Regions from separate parts of the Nocardioides sp. 31GB23 genome, predicted to be linked through region 2. Evidence: predicted binding sites of a transcription regulator. Region 2 holds the regulator's gene; each other region holds the start of a gene.
What was found. Region 2 encodes LexA, which represses DNA repair genes until DNA is damaged. Its sites were predicted from a motif close to TCGAACANNTGTTCGA; they were not measured.

Region 1: a site for LexA is predicted at 1,425-1,440, ahead of ABKW28_RS06700 (LysM peptidoglycan-binding domain-containing protein). Genes of this name have one in related genera too.
Region 3: a site for LexA is predicted at 2,133-2,148, ahead of ABKW28_RS18820 (DUF6504 family protein). Genes of this name have one in related genera too.

The regions. Positions count from the first base shown of each region.
Region 1 is NZ_JBDYKJ010000015.1:30,559-34,690, forward strand. Features, by position in the region: gene secA (preprotein translocase subunit SecA) at 1-64, shown strand, start outside; gene ABKW28_RS06695 (Rv3235 family protein) at 97-636, opposite strand; gene ABKW28_RS06700 (LysM peptidoglycan-binding domain-containing protein) at 707-1,381, opposite strand; gene ABKW28_RS06705 (hypothetical protein) at 1,505-2,044, shown strand; gene ABKW28_RS06710 (sec-independent translocase) at 2,072-2,410, opposite strand; gene ABKW28_RS06715 (P-loop NTPase) at 2,434-3,597, opposite strand; gene ABKW28_RS06720 (DUF1003 domain-containing protein) at 3,666-4,132, opposite strand, start outside.
Region 2 is NZ_JBDYKJ010000037.1:40,153-44,284, reverse strand. Features, by position in the region: partial or broken gene ABKW28_RS13330 (methyltransferase domain-containing protein) at 1-198, opposite strand, end outside; gene ABKW28_RS13325 (LysM peptidoglycan-binding domain-containing protein) at 367-738, opposite strand; gene lexA (transcriptional repressor LexA) at 1,062-1,796, shown strand; gene ABKW28_RS13315 (alkaline phosphatase D family protein) at 1,904-3,601, shown strand; gene ABKW28_RS13310 (alkaline phosphatase family protein) at 3,601-4,132, shown strand, end outside.
Region 3 is NZ_JBDYKJ010000072.1:3,469-7,600, forward strand. Features, by position in the region: gene ABKW28_RS18805 (FAD-dependent oxidoreductase) at 1-942, opposite strand, end outside; gene ABKW28_RS18810 (YbaK/EbsC family protein) at 965-1,450, opposite strand; gene ABKW28_RS18815 (hypothetical protein) at 1,548-2,051, shown strand; gene ABKW28_RS18820 (DUF6504 family protein) at 2,238-2,627, shown strand; gene ABKW28_RS18825 (SAV_6107 family HEPN domain-containing protein) at 2,641-3,096, shown strand; gene ABKW28_RS18830 (endonuclease) at 3,111-4,132, shown strand, end outside.

The DNA of each region.
Region 1 (4,132 bases), on a different contig from region 2:
GTTCAAGCAGTGCCACGGCGCCCCCGGTGGGCCCACCGGCACGACGGCTCGCGCCCAGGGCTGACGACCAGGGCTGACGACCAGGGCTGACGAGGCTCAGGCGAACTGGAGGGCGGTGCACAGCCACCGCTCTCCGGTTCGCGCGCCGGCTGCACCCGCGGGTGCCCGGCGCTCGAAGCGCGCCGCGATGGCCCGGGAGCGGTGCCCGTAGCGCACGTGCACGCTGCTCTCGAGGATGTCGCGGCACGGGAAGCAGGTGTGCACGCTGAGCACCTGGGGGCGCACCGGCTGCACCCGGGCCAGACCGGGCTGGTGAGCACCTGCGCGTGCCACGAGCTGCGCACGGCGGGTGAGGTCCTCGTAGACGCTGCGAGTGGTCCAGCGCACGAGCTGGGACGCCGGGCGGTCACCGCCGACCACCTCGACGACCGCCTGGGCGAACGACCCGACCCACTGCTCGCCCTCGCGCCGGGCGCGCTGGTCGATGGGCAGCACCTGCCCGGGGGTGCCGGGACGTGCCCGGGGTGCCCGCGGCGGGGCGGTGCGCGGCTGCAGGTCGAGCGCCAGGGTGCCCTGGACGGCCGCCAGCGGCACGGTCTCGGGGACCCGGTCGCGGTCAAGCGGGAAGGTGGTCATGGCGTGCTCCTCGGGTGGTCGTGGGGGCGGGTGCCCAGGTGGATGTCCGGATGGCTGGTCAGGCGGGTGGTCAGGCGGGTGGCAGGCGCAGGACCTGGCCGGGCAGCAGCAGGTCGGGATCGGGGCCGACGACGTCGTGGTTGGCCGCGTGCACCCGGGGCCAGTACGCCGCCACCGCGGCGTCGTCGGGAGGCCGGGTGCCGTCGGCCAGGTGCGCGGCGCTCAACGACCACAGGCTGTCGCCCGGCTCGACCCGCACCGCCTCGACCCGCACCGCCTCGACCCGCACCGGCTCCGTGCCCGTGCGGTGCGCCGCTCCGGCGGCCCGCTGGGGCAGCGGCAGGCCGACGAGCGGGTCGGTCGGGCCGGCGCCGAGGACCGTGCCCTGCTGGAGGTGGTCGGGTGTCGCCGCCGCGGGGACCACGCCGGCCGCGGTGGCCCCCACGAGGGCCAGTCCGCAGGCGCGCAGCACCAGGCGGCGCAGCGACCGGGGGACTCCCGGTGAGGACGCGCCCGGCCCGCGACCCGAGCGCGCCTCGACGACGACGGCGGTCACGCAGAGCCACCCCCACGCGGTGCAGGCGAGCAGCGCCGCGCTGCACGCGCGCACCAGCAGGTCGTCGAAGCCCCGGGCAGGAGCGAGCGTCGCCGACGCCAGGAGCGCCAGCAGCGGCGCGGCCGTCGCGGTGGCGGCGCCCCAGACCAGCAGGCAGCGTGCGGCGGTGGCGTGTATGACGTCGATCATCCCGAGAACCTGTCGATCGTTGCGTTTGCGTCTGTTTGCGTCATTCAACGCTCGTTCGACGGGGTCGTCAATCGTCCGTCCACAGGCTCCGCCGAGGCGGGCCCACGTGAGAGAGTCACGGGCATGACGTGGGAGGACGAGCTCTTCGACGTGCTCGACGACCTCGAGCAGCAGGCCGAGGCGCTCTACGACGCCGAGCGCAGCCTCGAGCTCGCCGACCGCGCGCGGGCGGCGTACGCCGAGGTGAGCATGGCCAGCCGGCTGATGGCCGCGACGGGCACCCGGGTGCGCCTCGAGGTGCGCGGCGTCGGGCCGGTGGGCGGCACGCTCGAGCGGGTGGGGACCGGGTGGCTGCTGGTGCGCGGGCCCGCGCAGGACTGGGTGCTGCGCACGGCGGCGATCACGGCCGCGCACGACCTCCCGGAGCGCTCGGTGCCCGAGGTGGCCTGGCCGGCCACGGCGCGGCTCGCGGTGGGCTCGGCGTTGCGCCGGCTCGCCGACAGCGGCGAGCGCTGCGTGCTGCACCTGGTCGACGGCTCACGCCACGACGGCGTCCTGCAGCGGGTGGGCGCCGACTTCGTGGAGGTCGTGGGCGCGGGTCGCCGGGTGGTGCTGGTCGCGACCGACGGGCTCGCGGCGGTGCAGAGCCGCGACGACGGCTAGGGCCGACTCACGCCCGTGGGGCGTGGCTCAGGTCGCCTCGAGGTCGTACGGCGGCGTCTCGCCGTCGTCGAGGGGGCGCACGCCGGGGCGGCGCTGCTCGCGCTCCTCCTCGTCGTCGGCGTCCTCCATCGCCTCGATGATGTGCTTGCGCACGATCGTGCGCGGGTCGAGGTCGCGCAGCTCGAGGTCGGCGTACTCGGGACCGAGCTCGGTGCGCAGCTCGTCGCGGGCGTTGTTGGCGAACTTCTTGGCCATCTTGAGCCACTGCCCGGCCTGCCGGGCCAGGTCGGGCACCTTGTCGGGCCCGAAGACCACGATGGCGACCAACGCGATGACCGCCAGCTCTGCCAGCCCGATTCCGAACACGCCGACAGCCTAGGGGGCTGGGCTCAGAACTTGCTGGTCGGCGTCAGCCCGAGCTGCATGCCGGCCAGGCCGCGACCCCGTCCGGCGAGCCGCTCGGCGACCGAGGAGAGCACCTGCGCGGCGGGGGCCGTGGGGTCGGCGTCGACGATCGGCTTGCCGACGTCGCCGCCTTCGCGCAGCGAGAGGTCGAGCGGGATCTCGCCCAGCACCGGCACGTCGTAGCCGAAGCGGCCGGAGAGGGTGGCGGCCACCCGCGCGCCGCCGCCGCTGCCGAAGATCTCGAGGCGGTGCTCGACACCGTCCTCGGCGCAGTGCGGGCAGGGCAGGAAGCTCATGTTCTCGACGACGCCGACGACGCGCTGGTGCATCATCGAGGCCATCGTCCCGGCGCGCTCGGCGACCTCGGCCGCGGCCTCCTGGGGAGTGGTGACGACCACGACCTCGGCGCCCGGCAGGTGCTGGCCCAGCGAGATCGCCACGTCGCCGGTGCCCGGCGGCAAGTCGAGCAGCAGCACGTCGAGGTCGCCCCAGTAGACGTCGGCGAGCATCTGCACGAGCGCCCGGTCGAGCATCGGGCCGCGCCAGGCGACGACCTGGTCGCGGCGCGGCTTGAGCATGCCGATCGAGATGACCGAGACGCCCGAGGAGGTCGGCACGGGCATGATCAGGTCCTCGACCTGGGTGGGGCGGGCGTCGGCGACGCCGAGCATCGCCGGCACCGAGTGGCCGTAGATGTCGGCGTCGACGATGCCGACCTTGAGGCCGCTCTTGGCCATCGAGAGGGCCAGGTTGACGGTGACCGACGACTTGCCGACGCCGCCCTTGCCGCTGGCGATCGCGAAGACCTTGGTCAGCGAGCCGGGCTGGGCGAAGGGGATCTCGCGCTGCGCCTTGCCGCCGCTCAGCACCTCCTTCAGGCCCGAGCGCTGCTCGTCGGTCATCACGCCCAGGGTCAGCGCCACGTCGGTGACGCCGGGGACCTTGCCGACGGCCGTGGTCACGTCACGGGTGATGGTCTCCTTGAGCGGGCAGCCGGCCACGGTCAGCAGGACGGTGAGGGTGACGACACCGGAGTCGGAGATCTCGACGGTGTCGACCATGCCGAGGTCGGTGATCGGCCGCTTGATCTCGGGATCGTTGACCGTCGCCAGCGCTGCCTGGACCTGCTCGAGGGAGGGACTGCTCATGATCCCCGAGTCTAGGTGGTGCCCGGGCGGACCCGGGCCCCGGCCGGGGTGGGCCGGGTCTCAGCGGCTCACGGGCGGCTCCCGGGCGGCTCCGGGCGCTCGTCGCGGCCCTCGCGCCCGTCCCGCCCGTCCCGCTCGTCGCGGTCGTCGAGCTCGGCCAGCAGGGAGCGCAGCTCGCTGCGCACGAAGTCGCGGGTCGCGACCTCGCCGACCGACATCCGCAGCGAGGCCACCTCGCGGGCCAGGAACTCCATGTCGGCGTGCGCGCGGCTGTTGGCCTGGCGGTCCTGCTCGGCGATGACCTTGTCGCGCTGCTCCTGGCGGTTCTGGGCCAGCAGGATCAGCGGCGCCGCGTAGGAGGCCTGGAGGCTGAGCATCAGGGTCAGGAAGATGAAGGGGTAGTCGTCGAAGGCGATGCCGCCGGGGGCGGCGACGTTGAAGGCGAGCCAGAACGCGACGAACATCGTCATGTAGAACAAGAAGCTCGCCGTGCCCATGAAGCGCGCGAACTGCTCGGCGAAGACCCCGAAGGTCT
Region 2 (4,132 bases):
CGCGACCGCGTCGCGCCCGTCGCCGCCGCCCACGTCGAGCACCCGCAGCCCACCGTCGGTCCCACCCAGCGCCTGGGCCTGGCGGCGCAGCGTCTCGCGCACCACGCTGAACCGCAGCCGGCCCCACGGCGCCTCGCACCAGGCCTGCCACTGCGCCAGTCGTTCCTCGAACACGTCGTCGTCGCGAGCCGCACCCATGCCCCCACCCTGACCGAGGCGCACCCGGACATGGCGCGAGGGGCGGGCCCACTGCGGGCCCGCCCCTCGTCTTTCCCCTGGTTTCGCCGGCCGGGGTCGAGGCGACCGGCGAAAATCGTGGGCGGCCAGGTGGCCGCCGTGCCCGGACCTCACGCCCGGGCGTCCGGCTCAGCCGGCCGGGACGACCAGCCGCTGACCGGTGACCACCAGGCCACCGTCGAGGGAGTTGAGCCGCTGAATGCGCTCGATGACCTCACGCACGTCGCCGGCCTCGGCACGCTCGGCAGCGATCGCCCACAGCGTGTCGCCCGTGCCGACGGTGATCATCTCGGTCGCCGGGGTGGGACCGGACTCGCTGGTGGCCACCGAGCCGCCGGCCAGGACGACGCCCACCAGGGCGACGAGCAGCAGGCCGAGCGCCAGCACCACGAGCCGGCCGCGGCGGGTCAGCCGGACGGGGGCAGGGGTGGTGGCAGGGGTGGTGCGGGCCGGGCGCAGGCGGAGCTGGGCCGGGGTGGCGGTGAGGGTCATCGTGCTCATCTGGACCTCCTGGGGAAGGGGGTGGTCGGGTGGTCGATCGCTGCGAGGTGATGTCTACCGACGACCACCGACAGTCCCGCTCGAACCGGCCATCAGGCACCGGATCGACCAGGTGTTCGATCGAACACATGAGCGAGACTAGATCAGGTGTTCGACGCACGCAAGGGGTCTGGTGAACAATTGTTCGAGACGGTGAGGGCGGCCCGCAGCTCGCGACACGCAGTCGAACAGATGTTTGAAGTCGGACGCGTGCGGCGATAACGTGGCCCCACGACCATCCGAGCGGACTCCCCGGCTCGGGCCTCGCGCACGAAAGGCACACGATGGCGACCAAGGACGGCGGCCCCCGCAAGCGGGGCGTCGCAGAGCTGCCCGACGGGCCCCCCGACGCGACCGGCCTGACCCCGCGTCAGGTCAAGGTGCTGGCCTGCATCAAGGAGGCCATCGAGACCCGCGGCTACCCGCCGAGCATGCGCGAGATCGGCCAGGCCGTCGGCCTGACCAGCACGTCCAGCGTCTCCCACCAGCTCAAGGTGCTCGAGGAGAAGGGCTTCCTCAAGCGCGACCCCCACCGCCCCCGCGCCCTCGAGGTCTTCCTGCCCGAGCTGATGGCCCGGCGCAAGGCGATCTCCTCGGCCGACGAGAGCTCGGTCGACGAGACCGACATCGGTAACACCATGCCGGCGGCCTCCTACGTGCCGGTCGTGGGCCGGATCGCCGCCGGTGGCCCGATCCTGGCCGAGGAGCGCGTCGAGGCGGTCTTCCCGCTGCCGCAGCAGCTCGTCGGCGACGGCCAGCTGTTCCTGCTCGAGGTCTCCGGCGACTCGATGATCGACGCCGCGATCTGCGACGGCGACTACGTGGTGATCCGCCAGGAGCAGACCGCCAGCAACGGCCAGATGGTCGCCGCCCTGATCGGCGAGGAAGCCACCGTCAAGACCTTCCAGCGCAAGGACGGCAAGGTCTGGCTGCTGCCCCACAACGACGCCTACGAGCCCATCGACGGCACCCACGCCTCGATCCTGGGCGTCGTCACCGCCGTGCTCCGCAGCGTCTGAGCCCCACCACCGACCCGCCACCGACCCGCCGTCGAACCGACGGTGAACAGTGGGTGTCGACACCCCCGTCCGCGTCACGCGGGCGGGGTTTCGTCGTTGGATGAGGCGTGACCCCACCCCAGAGCCCGACCTCGACCTCGCTCGCCCGGCGTACCGTGCTGGCCGCCGGAGGCGCCGGCAGCGTCGCGATCGCCGCCGGCAGCGGCGCCCTGCCGGCCGCCCAGGCGGCCCGGGCCCGCCACGACGTCTTCGCCCACGGGGTCGCCTCGGGCGACCCGCTGCCGCGCGCGGTGCTCATCTGGACCCGGGTCACCCCCACCCGCGCCGCCACCCCGGGCTCCGGCAAGGGCCCGCGGCTGGGGGTGCGCTGGGAGGTCGCCACCGACCGCCGCTTCCGCGACGTGGTGCGCCGCGGCCGCTTCGTCACCAGCGCCGCGCGCGACCACACCGTCAAGCTCGACGTGCGCGGCCTGCGGCCCGCGACGACCTACTACTACCGCTTCACCGCTCGCGGCCAGCGCAGCCCCGTCGGCACCACCCGCACCGCCCCGGCCAAGCGCGCCACGCCAGCCAACCTGCGCTTCGGCGTGGTCTCCTGCGCCAACCTGCAGGCCGGCTGGTTCAGCGCCTACCGGCTGCTCGCCGAGCGCGACGACCTGCACGCGGTGCTGCACCTGGGCGACTACCTCTACGAGTACGCCCCCGGCCAGTACGGCATGGGCCAGGACAACGTCGACGTCCGCGCCCACGACCCGGCCCGCGAGATGGTCTCGCTGTCCGACTACCGCCGCCGGCACGCGCAGTACAAGACCGACCCCGACCTGCAGGCGCTGCACGCGAGGTACGCCTGGATCGTGACCTGGGACGACCACGAGGTCACCAACGACCAGTGGCGCAAGAACGCCGAGAACCACGACGACAGCGAGGGCGACTACCTCAAGCGGCGCGCCCGCGCCCACCGCGCGTACGACGAGTGGATGCCGGTGCGCATGGACGGCACCGCCTCGCTGGGCGACGGCGCGCGGCTCTACCGGCGGCTGCGCTTCGGCGACCTGGCCGAGATCAGCATGCTCGACCTGCGCACCTACCGCTCCCAGCAGGTCGCCACCCCGGTCGTCGACGCCGAGGTCAACGACCCGTTGCGCACCATCACCGGCAACCGGCAGATGGAGTGGCTCAAGGACTCCCTGACCCGGGGCGACCACGCCCCGCAGTGGAAGGTGATCGGCAACCCGGTGATGATCGCGCCCGTCACCTTCGCCGACCTGCCCAACGAGCTCATCGACCCCGTCAACAACGTCACCGGGCTGCTGCCGCAGGACGGCGCGCCGTACAACGTCGACCAGTGGGACGGCTACACCGCCGACCGGCGCGAGGTCTTCGCCCACATCCGCGACCACCAGGTCAAGGACGTGGTCTTCGTGACCGGCGACATCCACTCCGGCTGGGCCTGCGACCTGCCGCTGGACACCTCGGCCTACCCGGTGCTCGGCGACTCGGTCGGCGTCGAGCTCGTCTGCTCCTCGGTGACCTCCAACAACCTCAAGGACATCACCGGCCAGCCCGCGCTGACCCCGGTGGTGGAGGCCGCGATCCAGGCCAACAACCGCCACATCAAGTACCTGAACTTCGACGACCACGGCTTCTCGGTGCTCGACATCACCGCCGAGCGCACCCAGATGGACTGGTTCGTGATCGGCGCGCGCGACGACAAGCAGACCACCGCGACGCACGACGCGTCGTTCGAGACCCTCGCCGGCACCAGCACGGTGCGGCGCGTGGCGACCCCGGTCGGAGACCGCTGATGTGCGAGCCCAGCACGCCCCGCCGCACCGACGGCCAGGCACCCTTCGACCGTGGGCTCGGCGAGATCCGCGCCGGGCGGCGTACGGTCCTGACCGCCGCGGCCTCGGGCCTGGCGTTCTCGACGCTCGCCGGCATTGACCCGGCCGTGGCTGCCGGCCCCGCGACCCGCAAGCGCGCCTACGTGCTCGTCGTCGACGGCTGCCGGCCCGAGGAGATCGACAGCGGCCTGACGCCCAATCTGCTGGCGCTGCGCGAGGGCGGCGTGCACCACCCGCGGGCCACGTCGATGCCGGTGATGGAGACCATCCCCAACCACACGATGATGATGACCGGGGTGCGGCCCGACCGCAGCGGCGTGCCGGCCAATGCCGTCTACGACCGCGAGCTGGGCGACGTCCGCACCCTCGACCGGCCCTCCGACCTGCGCTTCCCCACCGTCATCGAACGCCTCAACCGGCGCGGACTGCGCACCGGCACGGTGCTGAGCAAGGAGTACCTCTACGGCATCTTCGGCGAGCGGGCCACGCACC
Region 3 (4,132 bases), on a different contig from region 2:
GCCGTGCAGCACGAGCTCGTGGGGCACCTCGGGCAGGTCACCGCTCAGCCCCACGTGGCACACGACGGGCGGGATCGCCGGCATGGTGCGCTCGACCAGCCGGGCCAGTGCCGGCAGGCCGCGGGGGTCGATCGCGCAGACGACGACGTCGGCGTCGACCTCGCCGTCGTCGGTGCTGACCGCCACGGCCCGGCCGCCGCGCACCACGACGTCGCGCACGACGGTGCGCAGGCGCACGTCGACCCCGCGGGTGCTCATCCGCGCGGCGAGCACCTCGCCGACCCGTGCCATCCCGCCGGGCACCGTCCAGGACCCGAAGCGCTGCTCGAGGTAGGCCACCAGGCCCATCCAGGCGGGGACGTCGCGGACGGCGTGGCCGTCGGTGACGAAGGGGTGGGCCGCGACGTCGCGCAGCCGGTCGTCCTTGAGCGTGCGGCGCAGCCGCCGCTGCAGGGTCTCGCGCGAGCCCAGCCGCTCCTTGAGGTCGGCCGGCAGCGAGGCGCGCTCCCACGGCTGCTCGAGGTAGTGGCGGCGCAGCACCTCCCAGTCGTCGGTGTAGGCCGCGACGTGGTCGAGCCACGCCTGGCCCTGGCCGGGGGAGAGCTCCTCCACCGCCCGCAGCTGCCCCGAGCGCGACCCGCCGGGCAGGGCCAGCTCGGAGCCGTCGACGAAGCGGTGCGTGCGCACCGTCTCCAGCGCGACCAGGTCGAGCTCGCGCTCGAGCGGGCGCCCGGTCTTGCGGAACAGGTCGCGCAGCACCGCGGGAAGCAGCGTCGACGTCGGGCCGGCGTCCCAGCGGTAGCCGTCGGCGTGCACCGAGCCCAGGGCCCCGCCGAGGGTCGCGGCACGCTCGAGGAGGGTGACGTCGTGGCCGGTCTTGGCGAGCCGGCCGGCGGTGGCGAGGCCGGCGTACCCGCCCCCGACCACCACGACCCTCGCCACGGGCACAGACTAGCCAGGCGGCTCAGGCCGGCGGGGCCTCGACGTCGACGACGCCCGCGCCGGTCATCTGGCGCAGCTCCTCGAAGGAGGTCGAGAAGACGGCGGCGGGGTGGCCCGCGGCCGCCCAGACGACCTCGTGGCGCGCCAGCCACTCGTCGAGGTACGTCGGCACCGGCGCCGGGTGGGCGAGGGGGGAGACCCCGCCGATCACCTGCCCCGTGTGCTCGCGCACGAAGTCGGGGCCGGCCCGGGCGAGGCGCTCGACCCCGATGCGCTCGGCGAGCGCCCGCACGTCGACCCGGTGCGCGCCCGAGGTCAGCACCAGCACCGGCGAGCCGCCGGCGTCGAAGAGCAGGCTGTTGGCGATCGCGCCCACCTCGCAGCCCAGGGCCTCGGCGGCCAGCGCGGCGGTGTGGACGGCGTCGGGCAGGACGACGACCTCGCCGTGCCCACCCAGGCGGGCCAGCTCGGCGCGGAACCGGGCGATGCCCGGGTGCTCGGTGCTCATGGCTGCGACCCTAGAGTTCGCACCGGGTGCCCCGCACCCGGCTGCCGCCCCCGGACCACGAGACCACGCACGAGACCACGCACGAGAGAGGGCCGTCATGGACGACGACCGCCTGGAACGACCGCGCGCGCTGAGGGCGTGCCTGCGGCTGCACCTGGTGCTGCTGGCGCTGGGGGCCCTGACCGTGGTCCTGACGGCGGTGCTGCGCGACGACCTGGTGCTCAACTGGGCGCGGGGGCACCGCTCGGCCGCCGAGATCCTCGAGCGGCAGGGTCTCGACTACCTGATCGAGGAGCAGCCGATCGCGGTCCCGCAGTTCTTCCCGGTCGCCGCGGTGCTCTTCGTGGTGATGGCGATGCTGATGGGGGTGCTGCTGGTCTTCTTCCGCAACGGCCACCACTGGGCGCGGGTGTGCCTGGCGGTGCTGGTGGTGATGACGGCGGTCGCGACCCTGAGTGGCATCCGTGTCGAGCCGCCCCAGCTCTTCGTGGTGCTCAGCTACCTCTCGCTGGTGGTCGAGGTCGCGATCCTGGTCACCATGTTCCACCCCGACACCGACCGCTACCTCAGCGCCACGCACGACCGGATCGCCGCCTCCTGAGCCGCCGGCGGCGCTCCTCCACAGGGCCCCGCCACGATCCTTGACCCACTGTCGGTGGGGGCGTGTACCTTGGGAACAAGTTCGAACACAGATTCGAACATGCTCCCGGCGGGGGCGACCTCGACCCCGCCTCCGCTGGGGGCTCCAGGCGGACCTGGCGCCCGGCGCGCCGGAGAGGTGGCAGTGATGGAGCTGATGCGACGCTACGACGAGCCCGTCGAGGTGCGGTGCGGCCAGCTGGCCGGCGCCGAGACGATGGTCCCCGAGCAGTTCCTGTGGCGCGGGCGGCTCTGGAAGGTCCGCTCGGTGCTGGAGCACTGGGTGGAGACCGGGGAGTGGTGGCGCCACGCCGGCGTGCGGGCGGTGCTGGGGTCCGAGGAGCCCGCCGACGGCTCGAGCGCCGAGCGGCCGGCCCGCCCCCGCCCGCTCGAGGAGCTGCTCGCCGAGCGCGCGCTGTGGCGCGTCGAGGCCGGGCGTGGTGCCGCGGTGCGCGGGGCCGAGGACACCGGCGGGGTCTTCGACCTCGCCCTCGACGTCGACGCCGGGCAGTGGCTGCTCGTCGGCTGCGCGGACTGACGGGGTGCCGGTGATGACCCGCTCCTCCTTCTCCGCGCCCGTGCCGCACCCGCAGGCCCTGCCGGTGACCACGCACTCCTACCTCGCCCGGGCCGCGGCGTCGCTCAGCGAGGCGATGGCCACCCCCGAGGTCCCGGCCCGCTACGCCGGGGCGCACGTGTCGGCGCTGCGCTCGGCCGCCGCCCTGCTCTCCGCGCGGGCCCGGCCCGCCGGTCCGCGCCGCCGGGCCCAGAAGAACGCCTGGGTGCTGCTGGCCGAGGTGGCCCCCGAGCTCGCCGAGTGGGCAACGTTCTTCTCCGCCGGCGCCGCCAAGCGGGCCGCGGCCGAGGCCGGCTCCTCGCGGGCGGTCACCGAGCGCGAGGCCGACGACCTCGTCCGCGACGCCGACCGGTTCCTCGCCGTGGTCGAGCAGTGCCTGGGGCTGGTGCCGCACCCGCCGCTCCAGGAGCGCATCGCCCGCGCCGGGTGAGGCAGGCTGGGCCCATGCCTCCCGTCCTCGCCCCGCGTCGGCTCGGCGTCCTCCTCCTCGTCGGTGTCCTGGGGCTGCTCCCGGCCTGCGCCGGCCAGGAGCCCGCCGAGGAGGCCGGGTCCGCGGGCGGGGCGCGCACGTTGCTCGACCCCGTCGCGACGGCCGGCGCGACCGGCGTCGCGCAGGCGCTGGCCAGCCCCGACGGCACGGCGCTGAGCGTGCGGGGGCACCTGGTCGGCCAGCCCGTCGCCCCGGGCGAGGTGGTGCGCGGCCCCTTCTCCTCCGACCTGGCGCTCGCGGTGGCCGACGACCCGGGGGAGCGCGACCCGGCGCGGATGCTCCTGGTCCAGCTGCCCGCCCCGCTGCGCAGCACCTGGGGCCTGGCCTCGCACCCCGAGCTGCTGGGTGCGGAGGTGGTGCTCGGCGGCGAGCGGGCGTCGTACTTCTCGGCCGCCGGGCTCAAGCAGGTCGACGCGGTCGCGCTCGTCGGCGCCGCGCCACTCACCCCGGCCCCGAGCGCCGCCGGCGACCTGCCCGCGGTGGTGCAGGAGTACTACGCCGACGCCGAGGGTCGCTCCGGCGACGACCTGGCTCGCGCGCTGCACGAGATCGTCTCGACCGACGTCGAGCGGCTGCGCTACGACGAGCTGTGGGAGGCGCTGCGCGACACCGACGCCGACCCCGCAGCGCCCGGTCGCGTGATCGAGCTCTACACCGGCGACAGCGTGCCGGGCGACGCCAACGGTGGAGACCCCGAGGAGTGGAACCGCGAGCACGTGTGGCCGCAGAGCCGTGGCGGGTTCGGCACCGCCGCGGGCCCCGGCACCGACCTGCACCACGTGCGCCCGGCCGACGTCAGCGTCAACGCCGACCGCTCCAGCCTCGACTTCGACGACGGCGGCAGCCCCCAGGGCGAGGCCGCCGACACCTACCGCGACGCCGACTCCTGGGAGCCGCGCGAGGCGGTGAAGGGCGACGTGGCCCGGATGGTGCTCTACATGGCGGTGCGCTACGAGGGCGGCGACGGCTTCGCCGA